3 regions of the Duganella sp. FT27W genome follow, and region 2 is predicted to be linked to each of the others. Evidence: predicted binding sites of a transcription regulator. Region 2 holds the regulator's gene; each other region holds the start of a gene.
The links. Region 2 encodes HrcA, which represses chaperone genes, less so after heat shock. Its sites were predicted from a motif close to TTAGCACTCNNNNNNNNNGAGTGCTAA; they were not measured.
Positions count from the first base shown of each region.

Region 1: rpoH (RNA polymerase sigma factor RpoH) is a predicted target of HrcA. The motif match lies at 3,319-3,345, and genes of this name have one in related genera.
Region 3: groES (co-chaperone GroES) is a predicted target of HrcA. The motif match lies at 2,086-2,112, and genes of this name have one in related genera.

Region 1 is NZ_WHIV01000005.1:196,248-203,799, reverse strand. Features, by position in the region: gene ftsY (signal recognition particle-docking protein FtsY) at 476-1,528, shown strand; gene ftsE (cell division ATP-binding protein FtsE) at 1,552-2,208, shown strand; gene ftsX (permease-like cell division protein FtsX) at 2,205-3,125, shown strand; gene rpoH (RNA polymerase sigma factor RpoH) at 3,415-4,314, shown strand; gene F8197_RS22925 (hypothetical protein) at 4,405-4,668, opposite strand; gene F8197_RS22920 (hypothetical protein) at 4,827-5,348, shown strand; gene ggt (gamma-glutamyltransferase) at 5,419-7,170, shown strand; gene F8197_RS22910 (ABC transporter ATP-binding protein) at 7,172-7,552, shown strand, end outside.
Region 2 is NZ_WHIV01000006.1:248,023-255,574, reverse strand. Features, by position in the region: gene F8197_RS26800 (peptidylprolyl isomerase) at 1-383, shown strand, start outside; gene pdxA (4-hydroxythreonine-4-phosphate dehydrogenase PdxA) at 446-1,540, shown strand; gene rsmA (16S rRNA (adenine(1518)-N(6)/adenine(1519)-N(6))-dimethyltransferase RsmA) at 1,553-2,329, shown strand; gene F8197_RS26785 (hypothetical protein) at 2,497-3,138, opposite strand; gene F8197_RS26780 (hypothetical protein) at 3,191-3,808, opposite strand; gene F8197_RS26775 (HAD family hydrolase) at 4,026-4,745, shown strand; gene hrcA (heat-inducible transcriptional repressor HrcA) at 4,786-5,802, shown strand; gene fur (ferric iron uptake transcriptional regulator) at 5,803-6,234, opposite strand; gene F8197_RS26760 (outer membrane protein assembly factor BamE) at 6,451-7,092, shown strand; gene dapB (4-hydroxy-tetrahydrodipicolinate reductase) at 7,106-7,552, shown strand, end outside.
Region 3 is NZ_WHIV01000002.1:944,855-952,406, forward strand. Features, by position in the region: gene F8197_RS10415 (SMP-30/gluconolactonase/LRE family protein) at 1-64, opposite strand, end outside; gene dgoD (galactonate dehydratase) at 263-1,411, shown strand; gene F8197_RS10425 (YnfA family protein) at 1,495-1,824, shown strand; gene groES (co-chaperone GroES) at 2,205-2,495, shown strand; gene groL (chaperonin GroEL) at 2,554-4,203, shown strand; gene F8197_RS10440 (hypothetical protein) at 4,285-4,638, opposite strand; gene F8197_RS10445 (hypothetical protein) at 4,653-5,138, opposite strand; gene F8197_RS10450 (hypothetical protein) at 5,230-5,655, opposite strand; gene F8197_RS10455 (glycosyl hydrolase 53 family protein) at 5,718-6,701, opposite strand; gene F8197_RS10460 (SMP-30/gluconolactonase/LRE family protein) at 6,841-7,552, opposite strand, start outside.

The DNA of each region.
Region 1 (7,552 bases), on a different contig from region 2:
ACCAAGTAAAAATAGCTACATTGCTATTTACGACGCTATTTTATAACGAAGAGCTCGTGTTAACCCCCAACTCATTGCTAATAAGCTTACAACTTGTCATCTGGTTTGCCACTGAAATATTCCCGGAAGTGTCAAAAACCAACTTTGAAACCGGTATTACAGGCGTGTGACAGGGTTAACTTCTGTTCCAAATGCAACTTTCAGGGACATATCAGCATTTTGTAAGTAAATGCTACCTGTTGTGCCGTAGCCACAAAAACTGCACCACTTCGTGCGCTTACCGCCCCAAACAGGGGCGCGACGCACCGAAAACGCCGCCTTGCATATGAGCAAAACTCATGTGCTGCATTTTCCGATGCCCCTTGCCGACTTGATTGTCAGGGCCGCGATCCACCGCACGCGCTCTGGTAAAATAGCATCATTTCCTCCCATGTCCGGCCTGGCCGGGCATCAGCTTGAAGCGCCCCAACCACCTATGTTTAGTTTCTTCAAGAAAAAACCTGTCGCCCCTGAAGTGCCGCAGGTGTCCGCTCCGGTCCCAGCATCGGTACCGGCTCCGGTGCCGGCCACGCCAGCGATTATTGTCACGCCCGACCTGCCGGACCTGCTGCCGATCGAGGAGCCGGCGCAAAAGCAATCGTGGATGTCGCGCCTGAAGGCGGGATTGTCCAAGACGTCGAGCAACCTGTCGCTGCTGTTCGTCGGCGCCAAGATCGACGACGACCTGTACGACGAGCTCGAAGCAGCACTTTTAATGGCCGACGCCGGTGTCGATGCCACCGAGTACCTGCTGACGGCGCTCAAGCGCAAGGTCAAGGAAGACAAGCTGCTCGATGCGGCTGCCGTCAAGGCCGCGCTCAAGCAATTGCTGACCGAACTGCTGCTGCCGCTGCAAAAGCCATTCGAACTGGGCCGCCACCAGCCAATGGTGATGATGATCTCGGGCGTCAACGGCGCCGGCAAGACCACCACCATCGGCAAGCTGGCCAAGCACATGCAGTCGAACGGCCAGTCGGTGCTGCTGGCCGCTGGCGACACGTTCCGCGCCGCCGCCCGCGAGCAATTGATGGTCTGGGGCCAGCGCAACAACATTACCGTGATTTCGCAAGCATCGGGCGATCCCGCTGCCGTGTCGTTTGACGCGGTGCAGTCGGGCAAGGCGCGCGGCCTCGACGTCGTGATGATCGACACCGCCGGCCGCCTGCCCACCCAGTTGCATCTGATGGAAGAATTGAAAAAGGTCCAGCGCGTGATCGGCAAGGGCATGGACGGCGCCCCGCACGAAACCTTGTTGGTCATCGACGGCAATACCGGGCAAAATGCGCTGGCGCAAGTAAAAGCGTTCGACGACGCCCTCAAGCTGACCGGCCTGGTCATTACCAAGCTGGACGGCACTGCCAAGGGCGGCGTGCTGGCTGCCATCGCGCGCGTACGCCCTGTGCCCGTGTACTTTATTGGCATCGGTGAAAAAATCGAAGACTTGCAGCCGTTTGTCGCGGCCGAGTTTGTTGAAGCGCTGCTCGGCTAATCACGGATAACCACACCATCAGAATGATCGAATTCCGCAACGTCTCCAAGCAGTACTCCCCCGATGCGGTGGCGCTGCGCGACCTCTCGTTCAACGTTGACAAGGGCGAACTGGTGTTCCTGGCCGGCCCGTCCGGCGCCGGCAAGTCCACCCTGCTGAAAATGATCGCCGCCGTGGAACGTCCCACGGCGGGCCAGGTGATCGTCAACGGCAAGGATATTTCGCGCATCCGCTCATCGGCCGTACCGTTCCTGCGCCGCAAGCTGGGCCTGATCTTCCAGCAGCAGCGCCTGCTCACCGACCGCACCATCCTGGCCAACGTGATGCTGCCGCTGCTGGTCACCGGCTCGTCGCACCGCGAAGCCGAGCAACGCGCCCGCGCCGCGCTCGACAAGGTAGGACTGCTCGAACGCGCCAGCGCCCAGCCGCTGGCCCTGTCCGGCGGCGAACAGCAGCGCGTATCGATCGCGCGCGCCATTGTCAACCGGCCGCAGGTGATCCTGGCCGACGAACCCACTGCCAACCTCGACCGTGCCAGCGCCAACAAGGTGCTCGATGCACTCAAGGCCTTCCACTCGGTGGGCGTGACCTGCCTCATTTCCAGCCACGACGAGCAAATGCTGGACGCCGCCGCGCGCGTGATCCGGCTCAACCATGGTCAACTGGAGGTGGCGCCATGACTTACTGGTTCCGCCAGCACCATTACGCGCTGTCGGTCGCGCTGGTGCACCTGCGCCGCGCACCGGGCAGTTTCCTGTTCAATATATTAGTGGTGGCGATTGCGCTGGCGCTGCCGTTCATGGGTGCCACCCTGCTCGACAATGTGCGCCCCATGTCCGAGCAGTTGTCGGTCGATCCCGAGCTGAGCATCTTCCTCAAGCAGGATACGCCGCGCCAGCAGGCCGAAGAACTGGCCGTGCTGCTGCGCCAGGCCGTGCCCGACAAGCAGGCCAAGATCATTTTCACCGAGCGCGAAAAAGCGCTGGAGACGCTCAAGGAAAAAAGCGGCCTGGCCGACGTGCTGACCACCCTGGGCGAAAACCCCTTGCCGGACAGCTATGTGCTGAAACTCGATGCGTTCCGTCTGGCCGAGTCCGGCGGCGACGTGGATGTGCTGGCCGAGCAGATCCGCGAGCTGCCCGGGGTCGACACGGTGCAAGTCGATTCGGCCTGGGTCAAGCGCCTGGCCGCCCTGCTGGGCATCCTGCGCCTGGCGCTGCTGCTGCTGGCGGCCACGCTGGGCACGGTGGTGGTGGCCGTGGTGTTCAACACCATCCGTTTGCAAGTGCTGACCCAGCGCGAGGAAATCCAGGTTTCCAAGCTGATCGGCGCCACCGACAGCTTCATCCACCGCCCGTTCTATTACACCGGTGCGCTGCTGGGCCTGTGCTCGGGCGCGCTGGCGCTGGGTGCGGTGGCCCTGGCGCTGCGCCCGCTCAATGCAGCAATCGCCGAGTTCGCTCGCCTGTATGCGTCGGAATTCCAGCTGACGCCGTTGTCGCCGCCGCTGATGGCCGGCTTGCTGGCCCTGTCCGCCGGGCTGGGCCTGATCGGCGCCGTCCTGTCGGTGCAGCGCCACCTGGCGCGCGTGCAATAATCTCTCACCGCCGCAACCGCCTGGTTGCGGCGCCTCAGGTGCGGCCGCGCACCGACTTCCCAAGCCCCTCCCCTCAGCATAGGCACGACATTAAGTCCAGTCTAAGCTGCAACGCGCACACTCCATACATGGAAGCGATGAGCTTCATCAAGCTCATAGCAAATTTACTATCAAGGTCATAGATTTGCAGTGATTGGCACTCTCGGACAGAGAGTGCTAATATATGAACACTGCAGAGCTAATCAATGTCTTTGTAGCAACCAGCAATCATCGAGCGAAGGAAATGAAAATGACTATGATGTCCGCAACGACCTCGTTGGCCCCTGCCAACAACAGTGCTCTGGGACTCGGGTTCACTGGCAACCTGGGGAACCTGGACGCCTATATTTCGGCTGTCAACCGCCTGCCGATGTTGACGCACGCCGATGAGGTATCGCTGGGTAAACGCCTCAAGGAAAGCAATGATCTGGCCGCCGCGCAGCAACTGGTGCTGTCGCACCTGCGCCTGGTGGTGTCGATCGCCCGTGGCTACCTCGGTTACGGTTTGCCGCACGCCGATCTGATCCAGGAAGGTAATATCGGCCTGATGAAGGCGGTCAAGCGTTTCGACCCTGACCAGAACGTGCGCCTGGTGTCGTATGCCATGCACTGGATCAAGGCCGAGATGCATGAGTACATCCTGAAAAACTGGCGCCTGGTCAAGGTGGCAACCACCAAGGCCCAGCGCAAGCTGTTCTTCAACCTACGCAGCCACAAGACCGGTCTCGATGCAATGAGCCCGGCGCAAGTGGACAGCCTGGCGAAGATGCTCGACGTCAAGCGCGAAGAAGTGATCGAGATGGAAACCCGTCTCAGCGGTCGCGACATCGCGCTGGAATCGCCAACCGATGACGAAGACGACAAGTTCGCGCCGATCGCCTACCTGTCGTCCGAGCAATCGGAACCGACCCGGGTGCTGGAAGCGGAGCAAGTCACGCGCCTGCAATCGGAAGGCCTGGAGCAGGCGCTGGGCAAGCTCGACGCACGCTCGCGCCGCATCGTCGAAGCGCGCTGGCTGGCCAACGACGACGGCTCGGGCGCCACGCTGCACACGCTGGCGGAAGAGTTCGGTGTATCGGCCGAGCGCATCCGCCAGATCGAGTCGGCAGCGTTGAAGAAAATGAAGGGTTCGCTGGCGGCGTACGTTTAATCCGCACTGCCAGCCGGTGTCGGGCCCAGCGGGCCCGACACCAAGCAGTAAAACCCGCGTCACGCTGACCGCGTACGGGGTAGCAGCTTCTTATTCAGCCAGGCTTTTCGCCAACAATTCGCCCACCAGCTGATTCATATCAACGCCACGTGCTGTTGCTTGTGCATTTAATTGCGCAACCAGGTCGCTATTCAATTTGACGGCAAACGGTACCAGGCCCAGGGCCTGGTCGCGGCGGCGCTGTTCGCGCTTGTCGATCACTTCCGGCGCCTTGCCGAAGCTGGACGCGTGGCCCGCCGACATTTTGCCCATGATTTTTTTGGCATCGGCCTTGGCCAGTTCGGTCTTGCGCATGGTAATTCCCTGTGAGTGTTTGCTAAGTGCCGACATTCTACGCAGCTTGGGCGCTGCCGGTGCGGTTTGTTTGCCCCTGAGCCGTTACGGCTTAACCGTGCGACACACAAATGATAGTTTTGTTAAGATTTTTAACCATAATATTCAGAGAGGTCAAGATGAAGAAATCCATTTTGCGCCAGCTGATCGTCCTGCCCCTGCTGACGGTCGTAATGGCCGGGCTGTATGCCTGTGGCTCGGCATCCGGCACCAGCCGCGCCGCTGCCTTAGCACAGCAGCAACCGTTCAACACCACCTACGTGCTGGCGCAAGGCGCCAGCGCCATGATCGCTCCAGCCGCCCAGCCCGCTGCCAGCGGCAAGTCCGGCACGCTGGTCGCCCCTGTCGTGCGCCTCGACCGCGTCAATGACAGCCGCTGCCGCGAAGGCGCCGTGTGCGTCTGGGCCGGCTACATCAGCTACAGCTTCAGCCTCACCCGTCCGGACGGCGCCACCAGCAATTTCGTCCTGTCCGACAGCATGCCCAACGGCGCCACCAGCGTCACGCAGGACGGCCTGACCTTCACCCTGGCCGGCGTCGAACCGCAAGCGGTGCCGCCCAAGAACGACATCATTCCCGATTACCGGGTCAGCATCCGGGTGAGCAACGTGGCGGTCGCGCCGCAGCCCAAGCCGGCCTAACGGGATAGTTGATTTATTGCCAGCAGGATCGGGTAAGCTATCGGTAACTTCCGCCCCGAGAGCTACCGCCATGATTCTGCGCCACCGTTCGATCCTGATTTCCACCATCATTGTCACCCTGGCGCTGCCGCCAGCCTGGGCCAAAACGCCGGTGGCAACCGGTACCGGCGGTGCAGTGGCCACCATCAGCGAGCCGGCGTCGAAAGCTGCGATCGCCATCCTCAACCAGGGCGGCAACGCCATCGATGCGGCAGTGGCGGCCGCCGCCACGCTGGGCGTGACCGATCCGTTCAGCTGCGGCATCGGCGGCGGCGGCTTCATGGTGATCTACCTGGCCAAAGACAAGCGCGTGATCACCATCGACCACCGCGAGACCGCGCCCGCCAGTTTCACACCGACCGTGTTCCTCGACCAGGGCAAGCCGATCGATTTCGAGACCGTGGTGGCCAGCGGCATGTCGGTCGGTGTGCCCGGCACCGTGCGCGGCTGGGACGAGGCGCTCACCCGCTACGGCTCGATGTCGTTCAAGCAGGTGCTGGCGCCTGCCGTCAAGGTGGCCACCGATGGCTTTACTGTCAACGACAACTTCACCCGGCTGCTCGGCATCAATCTCGACAAGTTCGGCAAATTCCCGGCCACCGCCGCCATTTATCTCAAGAACGGCAAGCCGCCGGTAGCCGGCAGCGTGCTGCGCAACCCGGACCTGGCGCGCGCGTACCGCGAACTGGGCGCCGGCGGCGTCAGGGCTTTTTATACCGGCAAGATGGGCCGTGCCGTGGTCGATGCCGTCAACCGTCCCACCGTGGCGGCGGGTGTGAGCGTCCGCCCCGGCAACATGAGCATGGCCGACCTGGCCAATTACGAAGCACGCCTGCGCCTGCCGGTGCACAGCACCTATCGCGGCTACGACATCTATGGCATGCCGCTGCCCGGCTCGGGCGGTATTGCGATTGCCGAAGCGCTCAACATCCTCGAAGGCTACGACCTGAAAACCATGCCGCGCGAGCAGGTCGAGCACCTGTACCTGGAAGCGAGCCGCCTGGCCTTTGCCGACCGCAACGCTTACCTGGCCGACCCGGAATTCATCGATGCCCCGGTGGCCGGCCTGCTGAACAAGGACTATGCCGCGCGCCGCCGCGAAGCCATCGATCCGGCCCGCGCCACGCTGCACGCACCGGCCGGCGATCCGTATCCGTTCCAGAACGACACCAGCGTGCCGCTGCGTCCCGCCAGCGCCAAGCTGCTGGCCGAGGGCGCCCACACCACGCACCTGACGGTCGCCGACAAGGAAGGCAATATCGTCTCGTACACCTACACCATTGAGTCGTGGGGCGGCAGCGGCATGGTGGTGCCCGGTTACGGCTTCCTGCTCAATAACGAGATGACCGATTTCGACTTTTCCGGTCCGGCGCCCAATGTGCCGGAAGCGGGCAAGCGTCCGCGCAGCAGCATGTCGCCCACGCTGGCCTTCAAGGACGGCAAACCGGCATTTTCGATCGGCAGCCCGGGCGGCGCCACCATCATCACCACCGTGCTGCAAACCATCGTCAATTACATCGACCTGGGCCTGACCATGCCGCAGGCGGTCGATGCGCCGCGCCTGTCCGAGCGCAACGGCATGGCCACCGATATCGAACCGGGGTACGCCGCGCTGCCGGCAGCGCAGGCGCTGGCCCAACGCGGCCAGCGCTGGAGCGCGGAGCCCGAGGAAATCGGCGCCGCCAACGCGCTGGTGTTCAACCCGGACGGCACGGTAACGGCGGTGAGCGAAGGCTGGCGCCACGGCGTGGGCAGCGCCATGGTGCAAAAGTCGGCGCATTAGCATGATCGAATTCCAGGGTTTATCCAAGACCTACGGCGCGTTTGACGCCGTCAAGCCGTTGCACCTGACTGTGCCGCGCGGGGAGCTGTTCGGCTTCCTCGGTCCCAACGGCGCCGGCAAGACCACCACCATCCGCATGATGATGGGCATCCTGGTGCCCAGCGCCGGGCGGGTCCTGATCGACGGCTTCGATTGCCACGCGCAGCCGGCCGAGGTCAAGCGCCGGGTGGGCTACCTGCCCGACACGCCGGTGTTTTACGACTACCTGCGCGGGCGCGAGATCCTGGCTTTTGTAGCCGAGATGCACGGCTATCCGCGCGCGGAGGCGGCAGCGCGCAGCGCACGCCTGCTGGCGGAATTCGGCCTGGCAGAAGCGGGCGAA
Region 2 (7,552 bases):
TCAAGGAGCGCCTGGTCAACAAGGGCGCCACCTTCGAGGAACTGGCGCGCCTGTTCTCCAACGACAGCTCGGCCTCCAAGGGCGGCGACATCGGCTGGCTCTACCCGGGCGACCTGACGCCGGAATTCGAGTCCGCCATGAACGGCCTGAAAATCGGCGAGATCAGCGACCCGGTGGAAACCAGTTTCGGTGTCCACCTGATCGAAGTGCTCGAGCGTAAATCGGACGATGCTTCCAAGGAACGCGAACGCAATATGGCCCGCCAGGCCCTGCGCGACCAGAAGCTGGAAGAAGCGACCGAAAGCTGGCAGCGCGAAGTACGCGACCGCGCCTTCGTCGAGTTCCGCAACGAAGACGGCACCGTCGCCACCCCGCCGAAGTAACCTACTGACCTGGAGCATCCGTGAGCGCACATGCGAACACCGCGCATACTGCGCACACCGGCCTGCCGTCCACTCCCCAGCCACGGCGCAGCCGTCCGGCGATTGCCGTGACGGTGGGCGAACCCGCCGGCATCGGTCCCGAAATCTCGCTGCGCGCCGCCTGGGCGCGCCGGCACGAAGTCAATTGCGTGCTGCTGGGCGATGCCGCTTTCCTGTCCATGACGGCCGCCGCCATCGATCCCGCCATCCGCGTCTCGGCGCTGTCCCTGATGGCGGTGCGTAATGGCGGCTTGCCGCATTTCGGTCCCGAGCGTATCAGCGTGATCGACGTGCCGCTCGGCGCCCACGTGGTGCCGGGCACGCTGGACAAGGACAACGGCCGCGCCGTGCTGGCCACGCTCGACGCCGCCATCGAAGGCGTCCAGGCCGGCTGGTTCGAAGCCGTCGTCACCGCGCCACTGCAAAAAAGCACCATCAACGATGCCGGCGTGGCGTTTTCCGGCCATACCGAGTATTTTGCCGAGCACACCGGGACCGACCAGGTGGTGATGATGCTGGCCGGCCCGATGCCGGCTGCGTTCAACGCCGCCGACGAACCGGCCCGGCAGTTCCGGGTGGCGCTGGCCACCACCCACCTGGCCTTGAAAGATGTGCCGGCCGCAGTAAATCAGGATGGTCTCGCCCGCATCCTCGACATCATCGACCATGATCTGAAGACCAAGTTCGGCATTGCCGCACCGCGCATCCTGGTGTGCGGCCTGAACCCGCACGCGGGCGAGGGCGGCTACCTGGGCCGCGAGGAAATCGACACCATCACCCCGGCGTTGGACGCGGCGCGCACGCGCGGCATCGACGCCCTGGGCCCGTACCCGGCCGATACCCTGTTCCAGCCCAAATACCTGCGCGATGCCGACTGCGTGCTGTGCATGTACCATGACCAGGGCCTGCCGGTGCTCAAGTTCGCCACCTTTGGCCACGGCATCAACATCACCTTGGGCCTGCCGCTGATCCGCACGTCGGTCGATCACGGCACCGCGCTCGACCTGGCCGCACGCGGCCTCGGCCACGCCGACTGCGGCAGCATGGACGCGGCGATCACGGCCGCGCTCGGCATGGCCGACGCGGTCCGCAATGCCCGCCCCCACACTTCGACTTAAAGATAGAAAAATATGAAACACGTAGCCCGCAAACGCTTTGGCCAGAATTTCCTGCACGATAAATATGTACTGGAAGACATCACCTCGGCGATCGGTCCCGCACCGGACGACACGATGGTCGAGATCGGCCCCGGCCTGGCCGCCATGACCAAGGGACTGCTGCGCACGCTCAAGCACATGCACGTGGTGGAGCTGGACCGCGACCTGGTCGCCCGCCTGGAGAAGGATTTTTCACGCGAACAACTGACGATCCACGCTGGCGATGCCCTGAAATTCGATTTTGGCGCAATCCCGGTGCCGGCCGGCAAAAAACTGCGCATCGTCGGCAATCTGCCGTACAACATCTCCAGCCCCTTGCTGTTCCACCTGGCGGAGTTTGCCAGCCAGGTCGAGGACCAGCACTTCATGCTGCAAAAAGAGGTGGTGGAGCGCATGGTGGCCGAACCGGGCAGCAAGACCTTCGGCCGCCTGTCGGTGATGCTGCAATGGCGCTACGACATGAAGCTGCTGTTCGTGGTGCCGCCGGAAGCGTTCGACCCACCGCCGAAAGTGGAATCGGCCATCGTGCGCATGGTGCCGGTCGCCAATCAGCTGCCGTGTGACGGCGAGACCCTGGAAGCGGTCGTGCAAAAAGCGTTTTCGCAACGCCGCAAGGTGATCCGCAACTGCCTGGCCGGCATGTTCACGGAAGAACAAATCGTTGCCGCCGGCATCGATCCCACCCACCGCCCGGAAGTGGTGGGGCTGGCGCAGTACGTGGCGCTGGCGAATATCCTCAAGTCGGTCTGAACGACGGGCAAAAAAAAGCCCGCTCAGGGAGCGGGCTAAATCCAATTCCTTTGCAAGAAGTGGAGGAGACGAGTGCAGTATGCTGCGTCGCGGCATATCACGCCACTTTATTTTTCACATATCCAACATCATCAACGTGAATGTCGCCTCGTCCACTACCGACCAGCTTATGTCGGCTTGACGCACGTAAGGGTCAAGTTGGTGACCGAATTCGGGGCGCGGATCACACCATTCTGGTTCGTCAGGGTGCAAATCAGGTTCTTCGGCTGCGTCAGGATGCTGATACTGTAGACCTCGCCGTTGGTCAGGGTGGCTGCGGTGAAGGTGCCGCTGCTAGCAGTAGCACTGCTGATATCGACTCTGCTGCCACTGCCGTTGATCAGAGTGACGATGTTGGGAGTCGGGGTAGGTTCAGTTGCCGGTGGGACTGGGGGAGTAGTCTCCACCGACACCAGGCCCGAATACGTGCCGCCCACGGTATAAGAGTTCGGATCGCATCTGACCACCGCGCCGATGCTGACCGTGTAGCCGGCCGAACCCTTGCCGCCGGCCACGCCACAGGTAAAGAATTCCGGATTTTGACCGATCGTGATGTCGTACTCGGTGCCGTAGTCGATTTGCTGTGGGAAGGCAAACGACGTGGCGCCCTTGGGCACGACCAGCGTCTGGCCACCATTGACGAGCTGCAGACCATCCACGGTCAGTCCCGACACCGAACCTTGCACCGTGTATTGGGCTTTGCCGCCACATGCCGACAGTAAACTGGCCAGGGTCAGCGCGACTAGCGCGCCTGCGTACGAAAATTTCATGTATTTCTCCGGATATTAAGCTGTAGCGGCGGATAACTGCGGCGTCGTGACGTTAAACACACTTGACCTCGATGGCATCAAGCATGTCTGCGTTGCCAATGGTGCCGATGGCACCTTTGGTGACCGTGCATTGCTGACCAGTAGGTTGCTGCAGTATATTGATGCCGAAGTTAGATTTTTGGCCTATGGTTTTGGGGAATACAAAGGTCGTTGGATTGGTGGTCGATTTCGGTACGTTCACTGTTTCCGATCCATTGGCCAGCACCAGGCCGTCCGTAGTAAGTCCGGACACCGAGCCGCCCAGTTTGCGCTGTTTGGCAACGCAGGTGATCACAACGTAGTAAGCATTGTAAACGTTGGCCTTGCCTTGGTTGGCTGTCGGTGTGCAGACGGCGTAGTCGGGATTCTTGGTGACCGTTACATTGAAGTAATCGTCTACCGCGACCAGTTTTGGAAACGAAAAGGACGTGTACGACGTGGTCGGGTTCGTGGTCAAACCCTGGGTAATCGGTAGCACTTCGCCATTGCCAGTGTTGGTCAGCTCCAGCCCGTCGGCATCCAGCCCCGAGATGCTGCCAGATATTTGCAGGCTGCCGTCGCTGCCGCCGCAGGCGCTCAGGATGGCGCCGCACAGCAGGGCCACGCTTGAGCGCAGATACATATTTTTCATCAGATCTTTCTCCAAAACGAATAGGGGCCGGCAGCACGCACGTGGATAGCACGGGTGCAGCATCTTACACGGGTTTGAGCGGTATTTTAGTGCATTTGGTAACAGCGGTCGCCGCCATGGATGTAACAGCGTGTTAGTGCCGCATGCGGCGCCAGAGGCAGGCCGGCGGCGATCGGTGCGACAATAGTGGCTTCTGCCGACTCATAACGATGCCATCATGACCACTCGTACCCCGCAAGCCTTGCTGTTCGACCTCGACGACACCCTGTGGCCGATCGGCCCCGTGATCGCAGCGGCCGAACTGGGCTGGCACGCCTGGCTGGCCGAACGTGCCCCGCTGGTGACCGACAAGTATACAGTGGAGCAATTGCGCGCGCTGCGCATGACGCTGCTCGAGCGCCAGCCGGAGATGGTGGCCGACTTGTACCAATTGCGCCGCGCCGCACTCGAAGCCGTGTTTCTCGAGACTGGCGCCGATGTTGCCCATATCGACGGCGCCATGGCCCATTTCCACACCTTGCGCAACGCCGTCACCGTGTTCGACGACGTGTTGCCCGCACTTGAACAGCTGCGCACCATGTTGCGCCTTGGCGTGATCACCAACGGCAACGCCGACCTTGAAGTCATCGGCCTGCACCACCATTTTGAAGTGGCGCTGGCGTCGCACAGCTTCGGCCGCGCCAAGCCCGCACCGGAAATTTTCCTGGCCGCCTGCACGGCGATGGGCGTGGCGCCCGAGCACGCCATCTACGTAGGCGACGACTTGCGGCTCGACGTGCAGGGCGCGCAGGCGGTCGGCATGCGCGCGGTGTGGATGAACCGCAGCGGCAGCACCGCCCATCTCGACGCCGGCATTGTGCCTGACGCCATCTGCGCCAGTTTCGACGAACTGCTGGTGTGGGTGAAGGACCAGATGCGGCATAATAAGCAGGACTAACTAAGCAGGACCAACCCCAGGGACACTGAAGATAATCACCATGCAACTCGACACACGCGCCCAAACCCTGCTCAAAGCCCTGGTAGAACGCTATATTGCGGACGGCCAGCCGGTGGGCTCGCGCGCCTTGTCCAAGATCTCCGGTCTCGACCTGTCGCCGGCCACCATCCGCAACATCATGGCCGACCTGGAAGACCTCGGCTACGTGGCCAGTCCGCATACGTCGGCCGGGCGCGTGCCCACGCCGCGCGGCTACCGGATTTTTGTCGATACCTTGCTCACGGTGCAACCGTTCGACGAGCAGTCGGTGGAGTCGCGCATGCGCCTGCAGGCGCCGCAGCCGCAAAAAATGATTTCCAATGCTGCGCAGATGCTGTCGTCGCTGTCGCAGTTTGCCGGCGTGGTGCTGAGCCCGCGTCGCGAATCGGTGTTCCAGCAGATCGAGTTCCTGCGCCTGGGCGAAAAGCGCATTTTGCTGGTCATCGTTGGCCCCACTGGCGACGTCCAGAATCGCATGCTGCTCACCGATGTCGATTACAGCCCGTCGCAGCTGGTGCAGTCGGCCAATTACATCAACCAGAACTACGGCGGCCTGTCGCTCGACGACGTGCACCGCCGCCTGGCAGGCGAAGTGCGCCAGTTGCGCGACGATATGAGCCGGTTGATGCAGGTGGCGGTGGAGGCGGGCAGCGAAGCGATGGCCGACGACAAGGACGACATGGTGATCTCGGGCGAGCGCAACCTGCTGTCGGTCAGCGACCTGTCGAGCAATATGTCGTCGCTGCGGCAAATGTTCGACATGTTCGAGCAAAAGACCGGCTTGCTGCAACTGCTCGACATGTCGAGCAAGGCCAGTGGCGTGCAAATCTATATCGGCGGCGAATCGAGCCTGGTGCCGATGGACGAGATGAGCGTGGTGACGGCGCCGTATACGGCCAACGGCAAGATCGTCGGCACGCTGGGAGTGATCGGCCCCACTCGCATGGCGTACGAGCGGGTGATACCGATTGTGGATATTACGGCCAAGCTGCTATCGAACGCGCTCAGCCATAATTGATTAGCTTGGTTTGTGCGGGCAGGCGACCTTGGTGCAGTTACCATAGATGGCCAGGGCGTGCTCGGCGATGCTGAAACCGCGCTCCTTGGCAATCGCGTTCTGGCGCTCTTCGATGGCTTCGTCGTAAAACTCTTCCACGCGGCCGCAGTCGAGGCACACCAGGTGGTCGTGGTGCGAACCGGCGTTGAGTTCGAAGATGGCCTTGCCCGTTTCGAAATGATTGCGGTTGAGCAAGCCGGCTTGCTCGAACTGGGTCAGCACGCGATAGACGGTGGCCAGGCCCACGTCCATATTGTCGGCCAGCAGGATCTTATAAACATCCTCGGCGGTCAGGTGGCGGACGTCGCTGGTCTGGAAGATGTCCAGGATTTTAAGGCGAGGCAGCGTGGCTTTCAGGCCGCTGGCCTTCAGATCGGTTGGATTATTTCCCATGGTGGACACTCTTATTCTGGTTGGCGATTAGCTAGCCCGTAGTTTAACGCACTCCGCGCCGCGCCGCACACAATCTGCCGCCATCTTGCAGCCCTGGCGGTTTTTTGGCATTTGCAAACTTTTACACTTGCGCCTTGCAAAACAAGGACATATCAGGGATTGTGCTTTATGATATGGCGTTTTTTGGCATTCCGCTTGACCAGATTGAGGACATTTATGCGCGTCACCCAGGCTTTATCGCAGTCGTTGTTGCACGGTTCTACTTCCAAGGTGGTCGCATGTGTCGTGCTGGCCGCAGCGCTGGGTGGCTGCGCTTCCAAAACCACGCTGGGCGAAAGATCGAACGAGGTCAAGGACGCCGAGCCGACGCTGGACGCCAGCAAGGGCGCACAGACCACCACCATCACCAAGCTGCAACGCTTCATGTGGTTCTTCTCGCCGTACCGTCCCGACATCCAGCAAGGTAACTTCGTCTCGGAAGAAATGCTGAACCAGCTCAAGGTGGGCATGACGCGCGACCAGGTCCGCTTCATCTTCGGTACCGCGCTGCTGGCCGACCCGTTCCACGCCAACCGCTGGGACTACGCGTTCCGCATGGCCAAGGGCAGCGGCGAAATCACCACCAGCCGCGTGATCGTGTTCTTCGACAAGGACGGCAAGGTCGAGCGCTGGGAAGGCGGCAACCTGCCGACCGAAAAAGAATACATTGCCCGCATCGCCGGCCCGGCGCCGAAGATCAAGAAGAACCAGGACGCGCCCGAGAACAAGCCGGCCCCGTCCACAGCACCACTGCCAGCGGGCAGCGACAAGGCCAATGCCGCGCCGGTTGGCGTGGGTGTGAGCACAGAAACGAAATAAGCAAGGAAACAGCATGACCGAGATGAATATCGCCATTGCCGGCGCCGGTGGCCGCATGGGCCGCATCCTGATCGAATCCGTCCAGCAGGCCGACGATGCCCGCCTGGCCGGCGCCCTCAACCACGCCGGTGCACCCGGTGTGGGCGAAGATGCCGCCGCCTTCCTCGGCCAGCCGGCCGGCGTGATCGTGGAATCGGACCTGGCGCGCGGCCTGGCCGATGCCCAATACCTGATCGACTTCACCCGTCCCGAAGGCACGCTCGACCACCTGGCCTACTGCGCCGAACACGGCATCAAGCTGGTGATCGGCACCACCGGTTTCGATGAGGCCGGCAAGGCAGCGATTGCCGAGGCGGCCAAGAAAACCGCGATCGTGTTCTCGCCCAACTTCAGCGTGGGCGTCAATGTCACCATGAAGCTGCTCGAGCAGGCGGCCAAGGCGCTGTCCACCGGCTACGAC
Region 3 (7,552 bases), on a different contig from region 2:
CGCGCTGCAGCAGGATGGCGTGCGCAGCGACGGCGGCGATGGCAGGCGTGGAAATGTCTATCATGACGCCGAGTGTAAGCGCGGCGGGCGTCCGACAGATATAAAAAAATCACTATCAGCTATCTTGATATCAGATAGCTGACTTGTTTATTTCTGGTATTCGATAATGATATGGTTTGTGGCGAATTAATCATATTTCCATAGCGGGGCGCCGTTTTAGACTGTGTGCTGTTCATTGAACTTACTCTCATTCATCACCCCTATGAAAATCACCAAACTGACGACCTACCGTGTTCCACCGCGCTGGATGCTGCTGAAAATCGAAACCGATGAAGGCGTAGTCGGCTGGGGCGAACCGGTCATCGAAGGCCGCGCCCGCACCGTGGAAACGGCCGTCCAGGAAATGGAACCGTATTTGATCGGCCAGGACCCGTCGCGCATCAACGACCTGTGGCAAACCATGTACCGCGCCGGCTTCTACCGTGGCGGCGCCATCCTGATGAGCGCGATCGCCGGTATCGACCAGGCGCTGTGGGACATCAAGGGCAAGGTCCTGGGCCAGCCCGTGTACGAACTGCTGGGCGGCCTGGTGCGCGACCGCATGAAGATGTACAGCTGGGTGGGCGGCGACCGTCCTGCCGACATCATCGAACAGATCAGCAAACTCAAGGAAGGCGGCTTCGACACCTTCAAGATGAACGGCACCGAAGAACTGGGCCTGCTCGATACGTCGGCAGCGGTCGATGAAGCGGTGCGCCGCGTGGCGGAAATCCGCGAAGCGTTCGGCAACACCATCGAGTTCGGCCTGGACTTCCACGGCCGCGTGGCCGCGCCGATGGCCAAGACCCTGCTGCGCGAACTGGAGCAGTTCCGTCCGCTGTTCGTGGAAGAGCCGGTCCTGGCCGAGCAAGCCGAATACTACCCGCGCCTGGCCGAGATGACCTCGATCCCGCTGGCAGCCGGCGAGCGCATGTACTCGCGCTTCGAGTTCAAGAACGTGTTCGCGGCCGGTGGCCTGTCGATCGTGCAGCCAGATTTGTCGCACGCCGGCGGCATCACCGAGTGCCTGAAAATCGCCTCGATGGCCGAAGCCTACGACATCACGCTCGCGCCGCACTGCCCGCTTGGACCGGTCGCGCTGGCCTCGTGCCTGGCGGTGGACTTCGTGTCGTACAACGCCGTGCTGCAAGAACAAAGCATGGGCATCCACTACAACAAGGGCGGCGAGCTGCTCGACTACGTGATCAACAAGGAAGACTTCAAGATCGTCGACGGCTACTGCGCGCCGCTGCGCAAGCCTGGCCTGGGTGTGGAAGTGGACGAAGAACGCGTGATCGCCGCCAGCAAGAACGCCGGCGACTGGCGCAACCCGGTCTGGCGCCACAAAGATGGCAGCGTCGCCGAGTGGTGATGCAATCGTGGTAACCGAAGCCGGCGTGATTGCCGGCTTTTTTTATGCGCCCCGCTGCTGCGCCCACCCGGTATCATGACGGCATGGATTTCATCAAACTCGCCGCTCTCTTCTTCATCACCGCCATTGCCGAAATCGTCGGCTGCTACCTGCCCTGGCTGGTCCTGCGCCAGGACAAGTCGCCGTGGCTGCTGCTGCCGGCCGCCCTGTCGCTGGCCCTGTTCGCCTGGCTGCTGACCTTGCATCCCACCGGCGCGGCGCGCACCTATGCCGCATACGGCGGCGCCTACATCGCCGTTGCGCTGCTGTGGCTGCGCCTGGTGGACGGCGTGGCGCTCACCCGTTACGACATGGCCGGCGCCGGCCTGGCCCTGGCCGGCATGGCTGTGATCGCCTTGCAGCCTTCGACTTAGAACCTATCCCGGTAGGGAGGAGGCAGCGGATTGCGATGCCTCGGTAGCGGGGGCAAGGCGCGAGGAAGAAGCATGGCGGGCCATGCGATGACGAGCAACGCCGGCCCCGCTGCCGAGGCGCGCAAGCAGCGCCTCATTCCCTACCGGGATAGGTTCTTAGCCGATATCGCCGGAATCTGTTGCCTCTCATACATCACAACGCTGCTTTTTTGCGCTTTCACAAATCTTGTGCCTTGAAATACAGGGATGTCGTCCCTATAATTGGCACTCGTTATGAGAGAGTGCTAACAAAGTCTCTTGTCCCACTTTCCGCTGCGGCAATCCCCGCAAGGTGATTGAAACAGCAACAAACTGTACCATTGTTAATTAAGGAGTTTTGTATGAACCTTCGCCCTTTGAACGATCGCGTTATCGTCAAACGTCTCGACCAGGAAACCAAGACTGCATCCGGCCTGATCATCCCTGATGCGGCTGCTGAAAAACCGGATCAAGGCGAAGTCCTGGCCGTTGGCAATGGCAAGATCCTGGAAGACGGCAAAGTGCGTCCTCTGGATGTCAAAGTAGGCGACCGCGTCCTGTTCGGCAAATACGCCGGCCAGACCGTCAAGATCGACGGCCAGGAACTGATGGTCATGCGCGAAGAAGACATCATGGCGATCGTCACCAAGTAATTGCATTTGCAATCACTGGTCAACGATTCCCACTTAATACCTTACTGGAGTAAAAAACATGGCAGCTAAAGAAGTAATCTTCGGCGACGCAGCGCGCGCCAAAATGGTTGAAGGCGTCAACATTCTGGCCAACGCCGTTAAAGTAACCCTGGGCCCTAAAGGCCGTAACGTGGTACTGGAGCGCTCGTTCGGCGCCCCTACCGTCACCAAGGACGGCGTATCGGTTGCCAAAGAAGTCGAACTGAAAGACAAGCTGCAAAACATGGGCGCGCAAATGGTCAAGGAAGTTGCTTCCCGCACCAGCGACAACGCCGGCGACGGTACCACCACCGCAACCGTGCTGGCCCAGGCTATCGTGCGCGAAGGCATGAAGTTCGTTGCCGCAGGCATGAACCCGATGGACCTGAAACGCGGTATCGACAAGGCAGTAGCTGCCACCGTCGAAGAACTGAAAAAAATCGCCAAGCCAACCACCACCACCAAAGAAATCGCCCAAGTTGGCGCGATCTCGGCCAACTCGGATGCGTCGATCGGCGAGCGCATCGCTGAAGCGATGGAAAAAGTCGGCAAAGAAGGCGTGATCACCGTGGAAGACGGCAAGTCGCTGAACGACGAGCTGGACATCGTTGAAGGTATGCAGTTTGACCGCGGCTACCTGTCGCCATACTTCATCAACAACCAGGAGAAACAAGTTGCCGCCCTGGACAGCCCATTCGTCCTGCTGTGCGACAAGAAAATCTCGAACATCCGTGACCTGCTGCCCGTACTGGAACAAGTTGCCAAAGCCGGCCGTCCACTGCTGATCATCGCAGAAGACATCGAAGGCGAAGCACTGGCCACCCTGGTAGTGAACAACATCCGCGGCATCCTGAAAACCGTTGCTGTGAAAGCTCCAGGCTTCGGCGACCGTCGTAAAGCCATGCTGGAAGACATCGCCATCCTGACCGGCGGCCAGGTTGTTGCTGAAGAAGTCGGCCTGACCCTGGAAAAAATCACCCTGGAAGAACTGGGCCAAGCCAAGCGTATCGAAGTCGGCAAAGAAAACACCATCGTCATCGACGGTGCTGGCCAGGCTGCTGCGATCGAAGGCCGCGTCAAGCAAATCCGCGTGCAGATCGAAGAAGCGACCTCGGACTACGACCGTGAAAAACTGCAAGAGCGCGTGGCCAAGCTGGCCGGCGGTGTTGCCGTGATCAAGGTTGGCGCTGCCACCGAAGTCGAAATGAAAGAGAAAAAAGCCCGCGTTGAAGATGCACTGCACGCTACCCGCGCTGCCGTGGAAGAAGGCATCGTGGCTGGCGGCGGCGTTGCCCTGCTGCGCGCTCGTGCTCAAGTATCTGGCCTGAAAGGCGACAACCCAGACCAGGACGCAGGTATCAAGATCGTGCTGCGCGCGATGGAAGAGCCACTGCGCATGATCGTGCAAAACGCCGGCGAAGAAGCTTCGGTCGTCGTGGCAGCGGTTCTGGCCGGCACCGGCAACTACGGTTACAACGCCGCCAACGGCACCTACGGCGACATGGTCGAAATGGGTGTTCTGGATCCAGCAAAAGTCACCCGTTCGGCACTGCAAAACGCAGCATCGATCGCTGGCCTGATGCTGACCACCGACTGCATGATCGCTGAATCGGCTGACGACAAGGCAGCTGGCGGCATGGGCGGTATGGGTGGCATGGGCGGTATGGGTGGTATGGACGGCATGATGTAATTGCCGATCGGCCAAAACATCGGCCGATAAAAAAAGCCCGCGCAAGCATCAAGCCTGCGCGGGCTTTTTGACGTCTGGCGATTAGTGTACGTCGGCGCGCATTTGGCGCAGCAACGCATCGCCGCGCCCGGCGTCAAGTCCGGGCAGACGGGCCGTGAGAACGTCACCCACTTCGCCCAGCGCGCGCGCGTACGCGCCTAGCGTATTGGCGCCGAGCTGATCGAGCGGACATTGCTCCTGTTCGGCGATGCCGGCCAGGATGGCCAGCGTGAGCGCGCGGCTCTCGGGTGCTGGCTCGCAACCAGGCGCATCGTGGAAAAAATCACCGCGCATTTCTTGGGGCCAGGCCAGTTGATCGAAGGCGCGATAACAGTAGAACAGTGCTTCGTTGGCGGTATGGAAGGGAACTGGTTCGAGGTAGGCTAAGATATTCATGACAGGTCTCCGGCTTAAAGCTCAAAGGCATCAAAGAGATCCCGGGGCAGACTTCTGATGATGTATTCCTCAGAAAACGGATGGGCTCTCAGCTTGACTGGCACAGACGCCAGCAAGGTTGCTACGTTGTGGTGCGGTATGACGAACATCAGCGGTGCAAAGTCTTGCAACTGGGACTGTTTGACAATGTCGAGGATTTCCCGATACTGCATATTGTCGATATTACCCGCTTTCAGATTAAGGGCGGCACCCTTTTGAATACCGCGCCGGATTTCCGCTACCTTGATCGAATGCCGGTCACGACCGTCCACGTCGCGCCGCAGGTTCCAGTAAATCTCGCGAGGATTGGAGCTCGGCGGCACCAGGTTATATGAACTCAACTTGGAACGGGCATCGAAATATGGCGCGCACCACGCATAGTGCCGCTGCCCGTAATACCGCTGGCAAATATAATAGGACAGCCAGTTATTGCTGGAATAATAGATACGTTTACCGTTCATATGCCGCCTCCATCGCGCCGTCCCATCCACTGAGACGTTACACCGGCGCAGACCCTGACGGCTGATTCCGGTCAATGGTGTTAGCTGAACATCAAGCGTCGTGGAACTCGTCCTCGATTTCCTCGCGGCGCGGCGCGTCGGCGAGGTGCACGATCAGGGTGTCGTGCAGCTCGTGCGCGGGGTGGCTGGCGCGGTGCCGGGCGAACCAGAATGCTTCGGAGAGGTCGTCGTCTTCGTGCGACGTGGTGATCACCACGTCGGCTTCGTCCACGTCTTCGTAGTTGGTTGCTTCCAGGTGAGCGTCGTCGATCGATTCTTGCCACTGCGCGGCATCCTTGCCCCATACCATGGCGTATCTGCAGCCCGATTCGATCAGCCAGCGGCTGATGTCCCAGCGTACCGTTTCCAGCACGTCCACATCGACCACCAGCACGGCCTTGAAGTTATCGAGCGCTTCGAGTACCGGCAGTTCGTCTGCCGGTGCCAGGTGCAGGTAGCGGGGAGGATTTTTTTTCATCATGCGTCTCGGAGGTTCAAACGACGCATTCTCCCCTGATTCCCGCCAACCTGCAATTACGCTCAGAAGGGATCGAGCGCGATGGTGAACTTGCCGCTGCCGTCCAGTGCGCCAAACGTATAGCCCTGCCAGCTCGGGTACGCCTGCGGCTCCCAGTAGAACACGCCCAGGCCGTTGGAGCCCAGCGCCTTGGTCTTGGTCAGCAGGTCGGCCACCATGGCCTTGGACGTTGCAGCTTGCGTCCAGTCCATGCCCACCTCGGTCACCATCACCGGCTTGGCGTAGCGCGCCACCATGTCCTTCATGTTGATCGAGATCTTGTTGTTGTAGTTGGTCCAGTCCGATGGCGGCGGATAGTGCGACATGCCGATCACGTCCCACTTGGCGCCCGCGCCTTTGACGCCATCGAAGAACCAGCGGAACACTGCGTTGTCGTAGCCGTTGGCCAGGTGCAGGATCACCTTGGCGTTCGGGAACACGGCCTTGGTGGCGTTGTAGCCGCTGTTGATCAGGCCGGCCAGGTTGGCGAAGCTGGTGGTCTTCCCTTCCGGCCACAACATGCCGCTGTTGATCTCGTTACCGACCTGCACCCACTCGACGTTGATGCCGTTCGATTTCAGGTAGTTGAGCGTGCCCTGGGTATGGCTGTACACGTCGTTGTTCAGCTGCGCCAGGGTATGGTTGGCCCACGCGGACGGCTTGGTTTGCTGGCCGGGGTCGGCCCAGCTGTCGCTGTAGTGGAAGTCGATCATGATGCGCTGGCCTTGCGCTGCGGCGCGCTTGGCCTTGTACAGCACATCGGCGCCATCGTTCCAGCCAGGCTTGACCCACACGCGCAGGCGGATGGCGTTGATGTTCAGATTTTTCAGCAGCACGAACGGGTCGGTCTTGACGCCGCTGCTGTTGTAGAACGCATAGCCGGCGGACTCCTGCTGGCTGACCCAGCCCACATCGGCGCCGTTGGCGAAACTTTGTGCCGAGGCCGTCGAGGCGGCCAAGGTCAGCGCCATGCCGCAGAACGCGGCAAGCATTTTCTTGAAATTCATGTTATCTCCAGTGTCTTTTTTGTTTTGGATGAAACGGAACTGCCAACCACCAGTGCGCACCTCCCCCTGCCGCCTTGCGCGGCACAACAATCGAGTCATGGAAGAACGCGCCGCCGCAGCGGCGGCGCGTCAGATAGCGTTAGCCGAAGCGTGCCGCCGGAATGCCGGCAACATCCACGCGCACCGCGAACAGGCCGCCCGTGAGCGGGAATTCCTTCAGTTGCTCGGGTGTGTTGTCTTCGCTGGCGGTGGTGATGAACAGCGTTTTGAAGTCCGGGCTGCCGAACGTGCACGACGCGGGATTGCGCACCGGCACGCGGATGGTTTCGAGCAGGTCGCCGTCGGGCGAGTAGCGGCATACACGGCCGCCGCCCCACTGCGCCACCCACACGCAGCCTTCGCTATCGACTGTCATGCCGTCGGGCGAACCTTCGCCTTCGGCGAACTGGCGCCACACGCGCGGCTCGCCCAGAGTGGCGTCGGCCGCCAACGGGTAGGCGTAGATGCGGCCTTCGAAGCTGTCGGTGTGGAACATGGTGGTGCCGTCGCGGCTGAAGGTGGGGCCGTTGCAGATGTGGTAGCCGGCATCGGCCACCGTCAGCGACAGGTCCTTGTCGAGCAGGAACAGCGCACCGACCGCTTGCGCGTAGTCGGTGTTGTGCATGGAGCCGGCCCAGATGCGGCCTGCGCTGTCCACCTTGGCGTCGTTCAGGCGCAGGTCGCTGCCCGGTGCAAACGGATGGGCGATGTATTCGATACGCAATTCCGGTTCGAGCCACACGCGGGCGATGCCGTGGCGCAGGCCGGCCATGAAGCCGTCGCCGTCGGCGCGCGCGATGAGCCAGCAGACG